One region of the Diaphorobacter sp. B2A2W2 genome, then DNA from elsewhere that is predicted to be linked to it. Evidence: predicted binding sites of a transcription regulator. Region 1 holds the regulator's gene; each other region holds the start of a gene.

Region 1 (4,207 bases):
GGAGATCGCCAAGGGCAGCCAGACGCTGATCGGTTTCCCCGCGCTCATCGACCATGGCGATGCGGTGGGCATCGAGGTGTTCGACGAACCCGAAGTCGCCGCCGCGCGCCACCGCGTGGGCCTGCGCCGGCTGTTTGCGCTGCAGATCAAGGACGCGCTCAAGTACCTGGAAAAGAACATCCCCGATCTGCAGAAAATGGCCGTGGCCTTCATGCCGCTGGGCACGCAGGAGGAGCTGCGCGCACAAATCATCGACGTGGCCATCGACCGCGCCTTCCTGCAAGAGCCGCTGCCCAGCAACGAGGCACAGTTCAAGCAGCGCGTGCAGGATGGGCGCGGGCGCCTCACGCTGATCGCCAACGAGGTGGCGCGCATGGCGGCGGCCATCCTCATCGAATACGCCGCCACGCAGCGCAAGATCAAAGACACCAAGAACGCTCCCGAGGCCACGGCCGACGCGTCACAGCAGCTGCAGCGCCTGATGCCCAAGCAGTTCATCGCCGCCGCGCCCTGGGCGCAGCTGCAGCACTACGCGCGCTACCTCAAGGCCATCGCCACGCGCCTGGACAAGTACCGCGCCGACCCGGCACGCGATGCCGCCAAGCTCAAGGAACTGCAGCCGCTGGAGCAGCGCTATTGGCGCCTGGTGGCCGAGCGCAAGGGCCAGGTGGATGCCCGCATGCAAGAGTACCGCTGGATGCTGGAGGAACTGCGCGTGAGCTTCTTCGCGCAGGAGTTGCGCACGCCGTATCCGGTCAGCGGCAAGCGGCTGGACAAGGTCTGGTCGCAACTGGTGTCTTGAGAGCGGCTCGCGCGCGAGGCAAGCCTGCAGGACAGGTGTGCCGCCACCGGCCGCCGCGGGGCCGTTCATGCTTTGGCGCGCACGGCGAGCGTCCGCCAACCCGTCACCGAGCTGGCACTGGCCGCGACCGGTGTGGCCTTCTCGGGCACCGGGCTTGCGGCCGCCAGCGCTCGTCTGGGCGGAACGGCGCCTTGCCATGCAACAGCTGGCGGCGCTGATCGCCCCAGCGTCAAGACGTGAGCAGCGCCTTCAGCTCCTCGGCAGATAAATCCCGCGCCGCGCCAAACCCTGCCACGTGGCGGCCCACCGAAGGGATGATCTGCACGAACTGGAAGTCGCCCAGCGCCGTCATGGGCGCTGCCTCAGGGAAGCGCCGCAGGTAGGCGGCGCGCGCGCTGGCGGCTGCCTCGGGCGCAAGCAGTACGGCTTGCCCTTGGATGGCAACGCGCTCCAGCGCATGCACGGGCTGGGCCGCGTCCTCGGGCGCCGTGATCAGGAGAGAAACCGCGGGTGATTGCCGCAGGTTGCGGGTATGGGCGGCGAGGGCGCTGACATGCAATACCAGCACCTGGGCCGTGGAGTCGATGGCATACGGAACGAACGACACCGCTGGCGTTATGGATGGCACCGATTCCGCGCCGGGCAGGGTTTGCAGCGTTGCCAGCGCGGCCGTGCGCCGGCCCCACAGCAGTTGCCGCAGCAAGCGGTCCAGGCGGGACTCGGGGGTCATGGCGTGCTTGGGGGCGGGCAGTTGCAAGTGCCGTGCATTGTAGAAACGGACCTGCGATGAACGCGCTGCGGCCGCGACGCCTTCGAAAAGTGTCAGAAGTGGTCGCAGCAGTGCCCCGCGGTCAGCGCAGGGCCAGGCGCTCCAGTTCCGCGCACACATCGGCCATGCGGCCGGAAATCACGAGCTTGCAGGCGTCGTCGGTGTCATGGCGCAGGATCACGCGCAGGGGGAGCGAACGGGTAGAGATCGCAGGCCGCAGACCTGTGTGCTGTATGGCCGCATCCGCGGCAGGCATGGCAAAGGCGCGGTGGCGGGCCGGGTTTTCTGGCGCCATGCCCGCCACGGCGGGGCTATCGGGAGGGCCGGCGTTGGGCGTCGCTCCCTGGAGTGCATCAACGCGTCCGTGCGTGGTGCAGGCAGAGGGTGCCGCGCCGCGCGACATATGGCGTGCGGCCAGTCCCCATCGGCGCAGGCGGCGCAAGGGGCGGGAAAGGGAGGCAAAGGCAAAGAGGGCAAATCCCATGTGAAGACTCCGGCATGCCAGGGCATGAAGGTGGAACACAGGCAGGATTGCCAAGGACGTCAAGCGCGCATCCGCAGGGTTGGCATGCCGCAGCCACGGGGCATGCCCGGGCTACCGCCTGCCAAACGCCCGCCACCTGCGGCGGCGCTGCATTCAACGGACTACATGAGCATGGTGTTGCGTATCAGGCCCACGGCCAGCCCTTCGATCTCGAAAGGTTCGCCCGGCTCGACGCGGATCACCGGGTAGTCGGGGTTCTCGGGCAGTAGTTCGATGGCGCTGCCTGTGCGGCGCAGGCGCTTGACCGTGACGTCATCGCCCAGGCGCGCCACGATGATTTGCCCGTTGCGCGCCTCGCGCGTTGCCTGTACGGCAAGCAGGTCGCCGTCCATGATGCCCGCGTCGCGCATGGACATGCCGCGCACCTTGAGCAGGTAGTCGGGCTTGTGCGCAAACAGGCTGCCTTCCACCGTATAGGTCTGGTCCACATGCTCCTGGGCGAGAATGGGCGAGCCGGCCGCCACGCGGCCCACCAGCGGCAGCGTGAGCTGGGACAGGCCGGGTATCGGCAAGTTGAACTGGGCGCCGCGCGCCGCATTGATGTTGCGCACGGTTTCGCCGCGCAGGCGGATGCCGCGCGAGGTGCCGCTGACCAGTTCGATCACGCCCTTGCGGGCCAGCGCCTGCAGGTGCTCTTCGGCCGCGTTGGCGGACTTGAAACCCAACTCTGCCGCGATCTCGGCGCGGGTAGGCGGGGCGCCGGTGCGCGCGATGGCGGTCTGGATCAGGTCCAGGATCTGCTGCTGGCGGGCGGTGAGCTTGGGACTGTCGAGCATGGTGCGATCCAATGCGGTCGGTGGTTGAGTGGGTTACTGTTTTTTAATCCAGTATCTGTATTTTTGAACAGTTTTTGGAGGGATGCAAGTGGCAGCTGCAAGAAAAATCGTCGTTATGGGCACCGGCGGCACGATTGCGGGCTCTTCCGCGGTGCAAGGTGCGAACGTGGGCTACACGGCCGGGCAGATCGGCGTGGAGCAATTGCTGGCCGCGGTGCCCGGGCTGGTGCAGGCCGCGGGCGGCGCGCTGGTGGCTGAACAGGTGGTGCAACTGGACAGCAAGGACATGGGCTTTGACGTGTGGGCGCGCCTGGCCGATCGTTGCGCCGCACACCTGGCCGACCCGGCCGTTGCCGGCGTCGTCATCACCCACGGCACGGATACGCTGGAGGAAACCGCCTGGCTGCTGCACAACCTGCTCGATACCACCGCCAAGCCGGTGGTACTGACCTGTGCCATGCGTCCGGCCACGGCGCTCGCGCCGGACGGGCCGCAGAACCTGCTGGATGCCGTCACTCTAGCGGCCGACCCCTCAGCGCGGGGGGTTCTGATGGCGGCCGCTGGCGTGGTGCACGGGGCGCGCGAGGTGAGCAAGGTGCACCCGCTGCGGCTGGACGCGTTCGACTCCGGCGATGCTGGGCCTCAGGGCTGGATGGAAGCGGGGCGCGTGCGCTGGGCCCGCGGCCTTGCGCCGCAGGTGGAACAGCCCGCGCATGGCGCGCTGGTGCCGATCCCGCCAGGTGCCGCCTGGCCACGCGTGGAAATCGTCCTCAGCCACGCCGGCGTGGATGGCGCGTTGGTGGACTGGCTGGTGGAGAAGGGCGTGCACGGCATCGTGGTGGCCGCCACCGGCAATGGCACGCTGCACCATGCGCTGGAGGCCGCGCTCGCGCGTGCCGTGGCGGCCGGGGTGCAGGTGCGCGTGGCTTCGCGCTGCCCGCAGGGGCGGATGATGGACCTGACGGGCACGCCCTGGCGCGATGCGGATGGGCTGAGCCCCGTGAAAGCACGGGTCAGCCTGCTGCTGGAGCTGATGCAGTCCGCTAATTCATAAGCACCGTCATGGGCCGAGGCGCTTGCCTGGACACAAAGCACAACGCCCCGCGTTGCGGGGCGTTGGCGGGCGCCGGCGGCGGGTTCGTCAGCTTGACAGTGCCGTCAGGGCGCGCTGGGTGATTTCCTCCACGCTGCCGGTGCCTTGGATGGCGCGGTACTTGGGCGCATTGACGGGATCCGCCTTGGCCCAACTGGAGTAGTAGTCCACCAGGGGACGCGTCTGGTCGCTGTAGACCTGCAGGCGCTTCTTGACGGTTTCT
Region 2 (4,207 bases), on a different contig from region 1:
AGCTGCATCAGCCCCACGGCGCCGCGCGGCGAAACCGCACGGGTGTTGAAACCCGACTCGGTGGCGATCACCGCCTGCAGCAGCGCGTAGTCCACGCCATGGCGCGCCGACGCCGAGCGCAGGTGCTGGCGCACGAGCTTGTAGTCGTGCGACCCCTCGAAGAAGGCCAGCAGCCGCGCCCCCGAGGGACTGGCCGGCCCGGTGGAGACATCGGCCGCACCCTGACGTCCGGTGTTGGAGCCGTCGCGCTCGGAGTCGAAGTCGTTGCCGCGAAAGAACAGCGCATAACGCTCGTCCAGCTGCTGCGCGGCGAAATGCGTCACCCCGCGCTCGTCCACGAAGGCCCACAGGTCCGCATGCGCGGTTTGCTGCAAAAACAGGAGCGCGCAGCACATTCCAGTCGTGCGCAAAAGCCCCAAAAGGCTGTTACGCATACAGTATCCCAGGCGCGCAGTCATGGCGAGGGTGCCTTCGTCAGATGTCCACATCCACCAGGTCGCCGTGCAGCTCCATGAGCTCGCGGCGCGCGGCGGCCTCGCCCTTGCCCATGAGCTTGGTGATCAGGCCCTCGGTGGCGGAGAAGTCGAACGTGCCCAACTGCACCGGCAGCAGGCGGCGCGTGTCGGGGTTGAGCGTGGTCTCCCACAGCTGCTCGGCGTTCATTTCGCCCAGGCCCTTGAAGCGGCTGATCTGGCATTTCTCGCGCGGCACGCCGTCCTTGGCGCACTTGTCGAGGATGCTTTCCAGCTCGGATTCGTCCAGCGCATACACCTTGGCCGCTGGCTTCTTGCCGCGCGCCGGCACGTCCACGCGAAACAGCGGTGGCCGGGCGACAAAGATATGGCCGGCCTCGATGAGCTTGGGGAAGTGGCGGAAGAACAGCGTGAGCAGCAGCACCTGGATGTGCGAGCCGTCCACGTCCGCGTCCGAAAGGATGCAGATCTTGCCGTAGCGCAGGCCGGACAGGTCGGGGGTGTCGCTCGGGCCGTGCGGGTCCACGCCGATGGCTACCGAGATGTCATGCACCTCGGTGTTGGCAAACAGGCGGTCGCGGTCGACCTCCCAGGTGTTGAGCACCTTGCCGCGCAGCGGCAGGATGGCCTGGCTTTCCTTGTCGCGGCCCATCTTGGCACTGCCGCCGGCCGAGTCGCCCTCGACCAGGAAGACCTCGTTGTAGGCCAGGTCACGGCTTTCGCAGTCGGTGAGCTTGCCGGGCAGCACGGCCACGCCCGAGCCCTTGCGCTTTTCGACCTTCTGGCCGGCCTTTTGCCGTGTCTGCGCGGCCTTGATGGCCAGTTCGGCCAGCTTCTTGCCGTATTCCACGTGCTGGTTCAGCCACAGCTCCAGCGCCGGGCGCACGAAGCTGGACACCAGCCGCACGGCGTCGCGCGAGTTCAGCCGCTCCTTGATCTGCCCCTGGAACTGTGGGTCCAGCACCTTGGCCGCCAGCACATAGCTGGCGCGCGCAAACACGTCCTCGGGCAGCAGCTTCACCCCCTTGGGCAGGAGCGAGTGCAGCTCGATGAAACTCTTGACCGCGTTGAACAGGCCGTCGCGCAGGCCGCTTTCATGGGTGCCGCCGGCGCTGGTGGGGATCAGGTTCACGTAGCTCTCGCGCACCGGCTGGCCTTCCTCGGTGAAGGCCACACACCATGCGGCGCCCTCGCCCTCGGCAAAGCTCTCGTTGTGGCGGTCGGCGAAGCCCTCGCCCTCGAACAGCGGGATCACCGGGTCAGCGCTCAGCGTCTGCGCCAGGTAGTCGCGCAGGCCGCCCTTGTACTGCCAGGTCTGGGTGTCGCGCGTCTTTTCATTGACCAGTTGCACCGTAACGCCGGGCATGAGCACCGCCTTGCTGCGCAGCAAGTGCGTCAGCTCGCCCATCGGAAGGTTGCTGGACTCAAAGTATTTGGCGTCGGGCCAGACGCGCACGGTGGTGCCCTGCTTGCGCTCGCCCGCCTGCAGCGGGCGCGCCGCCAGCGGCTCGGTCACATCGCCGCCCGCAAACACCAGGCGCGCCACCTGGCCCTCGCGGTGGGTGGCCACCTCCAGCCGGGTGGCCAGGGCGTTGGTGACGCTTACGCCCACACCATGCAGGCCGCCCGAGAAGCTGTAGGCCCCGCCCTTGCCCTTGTCGAACTTGCCGCCCGCGTGCAGGCGGGTGAACACCAGTTCCACCACCGGTGCGTTCTCCTCGGGATGCAGGCCGAACGGAATACCCCGGCCGTCGTCCTCCACGCTCACCGAGCCGTCGGTGTGCAAGGTCACCTTGATCTTCTTGCCAAAGCCCGCCAGTGCCTCGTCGGCCGCGTTGTCCAGCACCTCCTGGATGATGTGCAGGGGGTTGTCGGTGCGGGTGTACATGCCCGGCCGCTGCTTGACGGGCTCCAGTCCCTTGAGGACGCGGATCGAGCCTTCGGAGTAGTCGCTGGCGGAGGTGGATGCGGGTTTGACTGCCATGGCGGCGGATTGTAGTGCTGGATATAAAACCAGGATGGTGACGCTTTCTTGCCCCGCCAGCGTGCTGCACAGGGGGCGCCAAGCAGGCGAAACGGGTTTTCGCTACATTCGCCGGATGCACGACGCAACCCGAAAACTGTCCATGGCCCAGGTGCTGATCTGCGGCGCCGCCATCGTTACTCTGTCCATGGGCATCCGGCACGGCTTCGGCCTGTGGCTGCAGCCCATCACCCAGGACATGGGCTGGACACGCCAGACCTTTGCCCTGGCCATGGCCATTCAGAACCTGTCCTGGGGTCTGTTCGGCATCTTTGGCGGCATGCTGGCCGACCGCCTGGGCGCCTTCCGCGTGCTGATCGGCGGCGCAGCGCTCTACGCCATGGGCCTGGCCGGCATGGCGCTGTCTCCCACGCCGCTGCTGTTTTCGCTGACCACGGGCGTGCTGATCGGCGCTGCACAGGCGGGCACCACCTACGCCATCATCTACGGGGTGCTGGGCCGGCAGATCCCGGCCGACAAGCGCTCCTGGGCCATGGGCGTGGCCGCTGCGGCGGGCTCGTTCGGCCAGTTCCTCATGGTGCCGCTGGAGGGGCAACTGATCCTGCGCCTGGGCTGGCAAGAGGCCCTGCTGGTGCTCTCGGCCATGGTGATCCTGATCGTTCCGCTAGCCTTCGGCCTGCGCGAGCCGGGCTTTCATGGCAGCGCCCCCATCAAACGTACCCAGTCCGTGGGCGAGGCCTTTGCCGAGGCGCTGCGCTACCGCAGCTTCCTGCTGCTCACCGCCGGCTACTTCGTGTGCGGCTTCCAGGTGGTGTTCATCGGTGTGCACATGCCTAGCTATCTGCGCGACCAGGGCCTCACGCCCCAGGTGGCCAGCTATGCGCTGGCGCTGATCGGGCTGTTCAACGTGTTCGGCACCTATATCGCGGGCTCGCTGGGCCAACGGATCCCGAAGCGCCACATCCTGGCGTTCATCTATTTCGCCCGTGCCGTGGCCATCACCATCTTCCTGCTGGTGCCGCTGTCGCCGCTGTCGGTCTACGTGTTCTCGGCCGTGATCGGCGCACTGTGGCTGTCCACGGTGCCCCCCACCAATGCCACCGTTGCGCAGATCTTCGGGGTGCAGCACCTGTCCATGCTCAGCGGCTTCGTGTTCTTCAGCCACCAGATCGGCAGTTTCCTGGGCGTGTGGCTGGGCGGCTATCTGTATGACCGCACGGGCAGCTACGACATCGTGTGGTACCTGGCGATTGTGTTGGGCATCCTCGCCGGCTTGGTGAACCTGCCCGTACGCGAGGGCGCCATCGTGCGCGCCACCCCTCAGGCGGCCTGACCATGCGCACCCTGTACAAGCGGTCGATCGTCGCAGCAGCGCTGCTCGCGGTGCTGCTGGGGGTGTTCGTGCTGTACCTGCAGCCCGACTTCATGCTGACGCTGGCGGACCAGATCTGGGCCTGCTTCTGACGATGGCCCCGCACGGCACCGCCCATGCGCCGCTGCCCGCGGCCTCGGAATGGATACAGCGCTGGTCCCACCTGGTGCCTGCGGGCGGCAGTGTGCTGGACGTGGCTTGCGGTCACGGCCGTCACATGCGCTGGTTTTATGAAAGAAAACACCCGGTAACGGGCATAGATAAAGCGCCAGAAGCTATCGAAAGAATAGCACCATGGGGCGCAACGATCGTTGCGGATATCGAGGCTGGCCCCTGGCCCCTGCCCGGGCAGCGCTTTGCCGGCGTGGTGGTCACCAA
Region 3 (4,207 bases), 330 kb from region 1:
GTGGTAGAGACCGGCGCGCTGGACCCCGACCAGATCCACCTGCCCGGCATCTACGTGCACCGCATCGTGCACAACCCGAACCCCGAGAAGCGCATCGAGAAGCGCACCATCACCGAGAAAGCAGGAGCCTGAACCATGCCGTGGACCCAAGATCAGATGGCGGCCCGCGCCGCGCAAGAACTCGAAGACGGCTTCTACGTCAACTTAGGGATAGGCATTCCCACGCTGGTGGCCAATTTCACCGGGGACAAAGAGGTGTGGCTGCAGTCGGAGAACGGCATGCTGGGCATCGGTGCCTTTCCCACCGAGGACAAGGTGGATGCCGACCTCATCAACGCCGGCAAGCAGACCGTCACCACCATCCCCGGTTCGTCCATCTTCAGTTCGGACCAGTCGTTCGCGATGATCCGCGGCGGCAAGATCAACCTGTCCATCCTGGGCGCCATGCAGGTCAGCGAGAAGGGCGACCTGGCCAACTGGATGATCCCCGGCAAGATGGTCAAGGGCATGGGCGGCGCCATGGACCTGGTGGCCGGTGTCAAGCGCGTGATCGTGCTCATGGAGCATGTGGCGCGCAAGAAGGACGGCACCACCGACCTGAAGATCCTGCCGGCCTGCACGCTGCCGCTGACGGGCGTGGGCGTGGTGGACCGCATCATCACCGACCTGGGCGTGATGGACGTCACCCCCGAAGGCCTGAAACTGGTGGAGTTGGCGCCGGACGTGAGCTTCGAGGACATCCAGTCCAAGACCGGCGTGCCGCTGCTGCGCTGAGGACAGGCACCCGCCAGGCCGCCATGCGCATGCACGGCGGGGGCGCGGGGCCAAAACTACGGGCCGGGTGGGATCACCCGGCTTTTTTGTCTTTTTGCGCAAGGCAAAGCACCGTATAGTGCGCGTGACATTTTTTAACATTTCGTCTGCGCATGAACGCACCCGACCTCAGCCCGGCGGCTTTTGCCGACGGAGACAGCCATTACCTGCGTGCCATCACCGACATGGCCGATCGCCGCACCGTGGTCACGCAGGAAGCGCTCTACACCGATCGGGGCATCAAGCTGGTGGACAAGGGCGCGCGCGTGGACAGCCGGCTCTACGACCGCTTGGTCAAGCACAAGCTGCGCGGCAGCATCGACGAGCATCTGGCCATGGACGACATGGTCAGCGTGCAGTCCATCGTGCAGCTGGCCGCGTCGCAGTGCGAGCACGACACGCTGGCCTATCTGCTGGTGCACACGCTGGATGGCATGACCGCCGAGAAGCTGCTTGCACCCGTGCGCGCCTTGCTGCTGCCGCCGTCCCTGGCCTTCAAGCTCACCGTCATGCGCGAGCAGCATCCGGCGCTGTTCGAGCACAGCGTGCGCATGATGCTGGCGGCCGTGTACCTGGGCATCAAGAGCGGCTGGAGCGACCGCGAATGCGTGCCTCTGGCGACGGCGGCGCTGCTGCACGACATCGGCGTGCTGCACATGGACCCCGTCTGGCACGACCCGGCCAACAAGATGACGGCCGTCGGGCGCCAGCAGCTCATGGCGCACCCCATCACGGCCATGTTGATCATCCGGGGGCAGAACATGTTCCCGCGCGTGGTGGAGCAGGCCGTGCTGGAACACCATGAATGCATGGATGGCAGCGGTTATCCGCGCGGCCTGCAGGGGGACCAGATCTCGCTCATGGGGCAGATCCTGATGGTGGCCGAGGTGGTGGCCGCCTTCTTCGAGAAATACGCCAACGAGGCCGCGGCCCAGCGCCTGTCGCTCACGCTGCGCCTGAACCACCGCAAGTTCCCCGCAGCGCTCATCGCCTGTCTGCTGCCCGTGCTGCAGATACGCGCCGTGCAGACCGATGTACAGGTCACGCCGGCAGATGTGGAGCGGCTCATTGAACAGCTGTCCACGGCCTTCGGCGACTGGGACACCCGCCGCGCCGGGCTGTCGCCAGAGGCGGCGGAATCCGAGGCCTGCGCTTTCGTGGAGCAGCGGCTTTCCGCGCTGCAAAAAACCCTGTTCGAGGCCGGCTCCCATCCCCAGCAGCAGGCCGAAGCCCTGCAATACCTGCAGGGCGATGAACAAGGCCTGGCCGAACTGGCTCTGCTGGGGCGGGAAGCCCTGTGGCAACTGCAGGGCATCGTGGATGCCACCCACAGCCGCTGGCTCACGCTGGAGCACAGCCCGCAGGCGGGCGACCAGGCGGTCGTGCAGTGGCGCGATGCCTGCGCGGTGCGCTTGGCGCAGCGCTGAGATTCGCTCCCTGACGCACCGCCGGATCAGACGCTAGGCCCTGACGCCGGCCGGGTTGGAGCCGCCAACCGCCGATGATTACTGTATATTTGAACAGTATTCATCGGCGGTTCGCATGGCGGCTTTTCTTTCCTCTTCCCTGAACGCGCTGCCCGGCGTCTGGCAGGGCGATGCCTGGGCGCACGCGCCGCAGCCGGCGCTGGCCACGGGCCATGCGCCGCTGGATGCGCAACTGCCCGGTGGGGGGTGGCCGTTGGGGTGCATGAGCGAGTTGCTGCTGCCTCCCCAGGCCCATCCCGAGTGGACCCTGGTGATGCCGGCCCTGGCCGCGCACCTGGCGCAAGGCCCGGGACACGCGGTACTGGTCACGCCGCCGCTGGAGCCCTTCCTGCCGGCGCTGCAACCCGTGGGGCTTACCGCCGACCGGCTGTGCTGCATTCACCCGCCCAGCCCGCGTGCGGACATGGCCGCGGCCTGGGCTTGCGAGCAGGCGCTGCGTTGCCGCGACGTGCGCGCCGTGCTGGCCTGGCTGCCGCAGGTGCCTGCCGCCGTGCTGCGGCGGCTGCAGCTGGCGGCCGCGCAGCACCGCCAGCTGCTGTGGGTGATGCGTCCCGAGCGCTCGCGCGCGCAGGCATCGCCCGCGCCGCTGCGCCTGTGGCTGCAACCGCAGGGCGAGGAGCTGCACGTCCATGTCGTCAAGCGGCGCGGCCCGCCGCTGGCGCAGCCCGTGGCACTGCCCGCACGCACGCCGGTACTGGCCGCGGCGCTGCAGGCACAGGCCCAATGGCGCCGCCAGGTGCAGGCGGCCGCCTGGGGCATGGGGGGCCACACACCGCAGGAGGTGGAGGATGCATTGGCTTGCCTGGCACTTGCCACCCATTGAGGCCACGACCGGGCCTGCCACCGGGCCCGTGATCGGCCTGCCGCCTGTCGCGCAGGGCTGGTGGGCGCTGCGCTTCACGCCGCGCGTGGCCCTTGTGGACGAGGCGCTGCTGCTGGAGGTGAGCGGTACCGAACGCCTGTGGGGCGGGCGCGCCGCTCTGCAAAGCCTGCTGCGTGACCACGCACCCCCCGGGCCCGAAACCCTGGAGGGCGGACCTCTCTGGGCCAGTGCGCCCACGGCGCTGCAGGCCCTGGCCCTGCTGCGCCTGCAGCGCCAGGGCCGGCCCGTGCCACGGCGGCTGCCGCACGATCTGCCGGTTGCCACCCTCTCGGCGCTGCGCCCGCATGCCCAGGCGCTGCAGCAGCTGGGCTGCCGCACCTGGGGCGCCGTGCGTGCGCTGCCGCGCGCCGGGGTGGCGCGGCGCTTCGGCGCCGAACCCCTGGCGGCGCTGGACCGTGCCTGGGGCGACGCACCGCATGGCCTGGACTGGATCACGCTGCCCGAGCAGTTCGCGCTGGAGCTGGAACTGCCCGCGCTGGCCGAATCGGCCCCCGCGCTGCTGTGGGCCGGCCAGCGCTTGCTGGATGCACTGCAGGGCTGGCTGCGCGCGCGCCACCAGGGCGTGCAGGCGCTGGAGCTGGCCTGGCGCCATGACCTGCGCCGTATCGACGGCGTGGACCTGCCCCCCTGGCAGAGCCTCACGCTGCGCACGGCCGAACCGCTGCAGGGCATGGCGCACCTGCGCCGCCTGCTGGCCGAGCGCCTGGCGCACCAGCGCCTGGCCGCGCCCGTGAGCCGGCTGGCGCTGCGCAGCCTGCAAACCGCGCCCATGCCACAGGCCAGCGCGGACCTGCTGCCGCCCCAGCCAGGCGACGCGGGGGCGGGGCAGGGCGAGCCCTGGCACCAGTTCGTCGAGCGCCTCTCGGCCCGCCTGGGCGCGGACAGCCTGCGGGTGCCGCGGTCCCAGGCAGACCACCGTCCCGAATGCATGCAACAGTGGCAACCGGCCTTGGCGGCCCGCGCCGCGCCGCCGGCGCCCGCACAGGACTGCACCCTCGCGCCCTTGCTTCCGCCCTGGCTCGTG
Region 4 (4,207 bases), 140 kb from region 1:
TGTGGCCAGCCCTGCCGTGGCGCTCTGCCGCCATGGGCTGCGCCGCAGCCACAGCAGCGCGACATAGAGCAGCGCGGCGCCCAGGCCCGCCCAGGGCGACCACCCGCCGTCGCGGATGTCGAGCACAGCCACCGGCGCGCTGGCATACAGATCCGCATAGCGCAGCACGAAGCCCAGCCGCGCCGCGATCAGTGCGACCAGGGGCAGCAGCCAGCCATGCGGGCCGCCCGGCAGGCCACGCCGTGCGGCCAGTCGCTCATGCACCATCGTGCCCAACTGCCAGGCGCCCAGGAGCACCAGCAACATCCACGGCAGGACCAGTGGGCCCAGGTGCAGTACGCGGTCCACGGCGGCGTCAGTCCTTTGCCGCCGAAGAGGTCACCACCAGCGCCGGAAGGCACAGCCGCGCCCGCAGGCCGGGCTCGGCCGGCTCCAGCGTCAGCGTGCCATGGGCGCTTTCGGCGATGCGGCGCACGATCGTCAGGCCCAGGCCGCTGCCGGGCGAGGTGCTGGACTTGCGCCAGAAACGCCGCAGCGCTTGCTCGCACTCCGCAGGGGTCAGGCCGGAGCCTTCGTCGCGCACACAGACTTCCACCGTGCCCGGACCGGCAGCATCGGCTTGCCAGCGCAGCGTGGCACTCACAGGGGTGGGGCCCTGGTGATGGCGCAGCGCGTTGTCGATCAGGTTGGTGATGGCGCAGGCCAGTAGCGCGGGGGGCAGCGGTAGCTGTATTGCCTGCCAGGCTGCCGGGTCGGCGGGTATTTCTGCCGCGTCCAGCGGTGGGGAGGGCAACTGAATGCCCTCGTTCTCGGCACGCTGCAGGGACTGGCTGCAGGCCAGGCGGAAGGCCTGCGCGATGCCGGTGCCCACGGTGGCGCGCGCCTCTCCCGCGCTGGCGCTTTCCACGCGTGCAAGCTGCAGCAGTTGCTCCAGCGTGGCGTGCATGTGGTCGATGCCTTCGCCCGCTTGGCGCAGTGCGTTGGCGGCCTTGTCGGGGCTGGCGTTGTTGTTGCCCGCGGCAAGTGTCAGCTGCGCCACCTGCACATGGGTCTTGATGGCGGTGAGCGGCGTGCGCAGCTCATGCGCCGCGTCGGCGGTCCAGCGGCGCTCGTGTTCCATGCTGGCGTCCATGCGCGCCAGCAACTGGTTCAGGCTGTCCACCAGCGGGGCCAGTTCCTTGACGTCGCGGCCCGACTGCACGGGCGTGGGGTCGTGGGGTGGGCGCTGCACCAGCTCCTCGCGCAGGCGCTGCAGCGGGCGCAGGCTGCGCGTGCCCATCCACCAGGTCAGCAGCAGGATGACGGCAAGCGCCAGCACGAAGGGCAGCACCAGCGTGCGCACGAAGGTCTGCACCAATTGGTCGCGCACATCCAGCCGGTCGGCGGTGGCCACGCGCACCCCCTTGTCCTCCAGCACATAGGTGCGCCACTGCTTGCCGCCCTTGGTGATCTGGCCAAAGCCCGCGCTGCCGGCAGAGGCCATGTCCGGGATGTTGTTAGTGCGCGCGATGGGCAGGATGTCCACTTCGCTGCGCACCAGGCTCACCTCGCAGGCCACGCCATCGCGGCCAATGACCGACAGCAGCGCATCGTTGCTGGCGCGCGGCGCTGCCGCCAGCTCGGCCTGCTGGAACTGCTGCACGATGCCCACCACCATCCGGGCCGATGCGATGAGGCGGTCGTCCAGCAGCGTGCGCAGCTCGCGCTGCATGTTGATGAACTGCCAGATCGCCACGCCGCTCCAGACCAGGCAAATGGTCAGGCTCAGGCCCAGCACCAGCCGAACCCGCAGGCTTTGCATAGGTCGTGCCGTCATGCCGCACCGCCGCAGTACCGCGTGCCCAGCCGAAAGCCCAGGCCGCGCACGGTGTCGATCACATCGGCGCCCAGCTTCTTGCGCAGATGGTGCACGTGCACGTTCACGGTGTTGCTGCCCACGTCCTGGTCCAGGCCGTACAGGCTGTCATGCAGCTGCGCCGCGCTCAGCACGCGCCCGTGCGCCTGCAGCAGGGCCTGCAGCAGCGCCCATTCGCGGCGCGAGATGTCTATCGCCACGCCGTTGCGCGTGACTTCGCCGGTGGCCATGTTGACCTGGCAGTCGCCCAGCGCCAGCAGGTCGCTGGTGCGCCCGCCTGCGCGGCGCAGCAGGGCGCGCAGGCGCAGCACCAGCTCCTGCAGGTCGAAGGGTTTGGTCAGGTAGTCGTCGGTGCCGGTCTGAAAGCCGGCCACCTTGTCCTCGATGGTGCTGCGCGCGGTAAGGATCAGCACCGGCAGCGCCAACCCCTTGGCGCGCCACTGGCGCAGCAGGCTGATGCCGTCGCTATCGGGCAGGCCTAAGTCCAGCACGCAGGCATCGAACTGGCGGCTGGTCATGTGGGCCTGCGCCTGCGCCACGCTGCCCGCGGTGTCGCTGGTGAAGCCGTGCAGCTCCAGCCCGGCCTGGATGCCGCTGGCCACCAGCGCGTTGTCTTCGACGATCAGGATGTGCATGCGGCCCGCTTGGCAAAAGCCCGCATTCTAGGAACGGCGCGTTATCCCCACATTAACGGCGCACCCGCTGCGTCGGTATCATTGACTGTATAAACGCACAGTCTTTTGTATGCCGCAGCCCGGCCCTGCGCCCGCACCGCACCGCTTTTACTACCTGCACAACTTCCAGCGTGCGCTGGACTGGCTGCACACGCGCTATGGCGACCTGCTCGGTGTGGACGACCTGCAGTTCCTCACCGACTTTCGGCAACTACCCCAGGCCGCACAGGCCCTGCTGGTGCGCATGGTGATGCGGCGCGGGCCGTGGTTTCGCGCGAGCAAGCTGGCCTATGACGAGATTCCCGACACGCGCGACGCCGCCGCGCCGCTGCTGTCGCGGGGCTGGCTGTGCGCCGATGCGCCTCTGGGTCTATCGGAGCTGTTTGCCTTGCACACCAAGCGCGAGCTGCTACAGATTTTGCAGGGCACTGCGCTGCACCCCACCATGCGCAAGGCCGAGATGCTGCAGGCCCTGGCCGACCGCGCTGACCTGCGGCAGCCCTACGCCGCCTGGCACCCGCATGCCGACGAGCCCGTGTGGCAGGTGACGGTGGGCGCGCGCTGCGAGCGGCTGCGGCTCATGTTCTTCGGCAACCTGCACCAGAGCTGGGCGGAGTTCGTGCTGGCCGACCTGGGCGTGTTCCGCTACGAGGCCGTGCCGCTGGACGCTGCCTCGCGCCCGTTCCAGAGCCCAGCCGATGTGGACACCTACCTCGCCCTCAGCGCCTGCCGCCAGGCGCTGGACGCGGAGGGCGCTGATGCCGCAGCGCTGCTGCAGGCGCTGGCCGCCGCGCACAGCGCTACGCCGTGGCTGGAGCAGCGCCGCGCGCGGGTCCTGCTGCGCGTGGGCCAGGCCTGCGAGCGCGCGCACGACTGGCCGCTGGCCGCGCAGGCCTACGCCGCCAGCCGCGCCCCCGGTGCGCGCCACCGCCAGATCCGCGTGCTGGAGCGCATGCAATGCTCCGATCAGGCCCTAGCCCTTGCCCATCAAGCGCTGGCTGCTCCTGAAAGTGAAGAAGAACACCAGCGCGTGGCGCGCATGCTGCCGCGCCTGCGCCGCAGCCTGGGGCAGGGCGGCGGGCCGCGCCGGCCGGCACTGGCCCCGGCCGTGGCTGCGCTGCGCATGGACGTGGAACTGCCCGCGCCCACGCCGCCCCAGTCGGTGGAGCACGCGCTGCGCGCGCACTGGCACTGCGCCGAGGCACCGGTGTTTTATGTGGAGAACACGCTCGTCAACGCGCTGTTCGGCCTGCTGTGCTGGCCGGCCATCTTTGCGCCGCTGCCGGGCGCGTTCTTCCACCCGTTCCAGAGCGGCCCGGCCGACCTGGGCGCGCCCGACTTCGTGGCCCGCCGCCAGGCCTTGTTCAACGCCTGCCTGGCCGAGCTGCACGACGGCCGCTACCGCGCCACCATCCTGCAGCGCTTTGAAGAGAAGCACGGCACCCAGTCGCCCTTCGTGGCCTGGGGCGCGTTGAGCGCCGAGCTGCTGGCGCTGGCGCTGGACTGCATTCCGCCCGCGCACCTGGAGCGGCTGTATGCCCGGCTGCTGCGCGACGTGCAGGCCAACCGCACCGGACTGCCCGACCTGGTGCGCTTCTGGCCCGGCCGGCCGCCCGGGGCCGATCGCTATGCGCTGGTGGAGGTGAAGGCCCCCGGCGACAAGCTGCAGGACAACCAG

Evidence for each region. Region 1 encodes LexA, which represses DNA repair genes until DNA is damaged. Its sites were predicted from a motif close to ACTGTATNNNNATACAGT; they were not measured.
Region 2: a site for LexA is predicted at 2,474-2,491, ahead of AC1PPL_RS15170 (DNA topoisomerase IV subunit B). Genes of this name have one in related genera too.
Region 3: a site for LexA is predicted at 2,321-2,338, ahead of imuA (translesion DNA synthesis-associated protein ImuA). Genes of this name have one in related genera too.
Region 4: a site for LexA is predicted at 2,575-2,592, ahead of AC1PPL_RS03000 (VRR-NUC domain-containing protein). Genes of this name have one in related genera too.

Annotation. Positions count from the first base shown of each region.
Region 1 covers NZ_JBWZOR010000001.1:520,620-524,826, reverse strand. Annotated here, with positions in the region: gene hrpA (ATP-dependent RNA helicase HrpA) at 1-802, shown strand, start outside; gene AC1PPL_RS02410 (pyridoxamine 5'-phosphate oxidase family protein) at 1,032-1,532, opposite strand; gene AC1PPL_RS02405 (hypothetical protein) at 1,654-2,055, opposite strand; gene lexA (transcriptional repressor LexA) at 2,217-2,891, opposite strand; gene AC1PPL_RS02395 (asparaginase) at 2,974-3,945, shown strand; gene adk (adenylate kinase) at 4,033-4,207, opposite strand, start outside.
Region 2 covers NZ_JBWZOR010000010.1:9,657-13,863, forward strand. Annotated here, with positions in the region: gene AC1PPL_RS15165 (lytic transglycosylase domain-containing protein) at 1-434, opposite strand, end outside; gene AC1PPL_RS15170 (DNA topoisomerase IV subunit B) at 475-2,457, opposite strand; gene AC1PPL_RS15175 (MFS transporter) at 2,573-3,790, shown strand; gene AC1PPL_RS15180 (hypothetical protein) at 3,793-3,921, shown strand; gene AC1PPL_RS15185 (class I SAM-dependent methyltransferase) at 3,924-4,207, shown strand, end outside.
Region 3 covers NZ_JBWZOR010000001.1:185,780-189,986, forward strand. Annotated here, with positions in the region: gene AC1PPL_RS00830 (CoA transferase subunit A) at 1-132, shown strand, start outside; gene AC1PPL_RS00835 (3-oxoacid CoA-transferase subunit B) at 136-774, shown strand; gene AC1PPL_RS00840 (HD-GYP domain-containing protein) at 927-2,240, shown strand; gene imuA (translesion DNA synthesis-associated protein ImuA) at 2,356-3,123, shown strand; gene AC1PPL_RS00850 (Y-family DNA polymerase) at 3,089-4,207, shown strand, end outside.
Region 4 covers NZ_JBWZOR010000001.1:656,859-661,065, reverse strand. Annotated here, with positions in the region: gene AC1PPL_RS03015 (redoxin family protein) at 1-348, opposite strand, end outside; gene AC1PPL_RS03010 (ATP-binding protein) at 356-1,816, opposite strand; gene AC1PPL_RS03005 (response regulator) at 1,813-2,490, opposite strand; gene AC1PPL_RS03000 (VRR-NUC domain-containing protein) at 2,600-4,207, shown strand, end outside.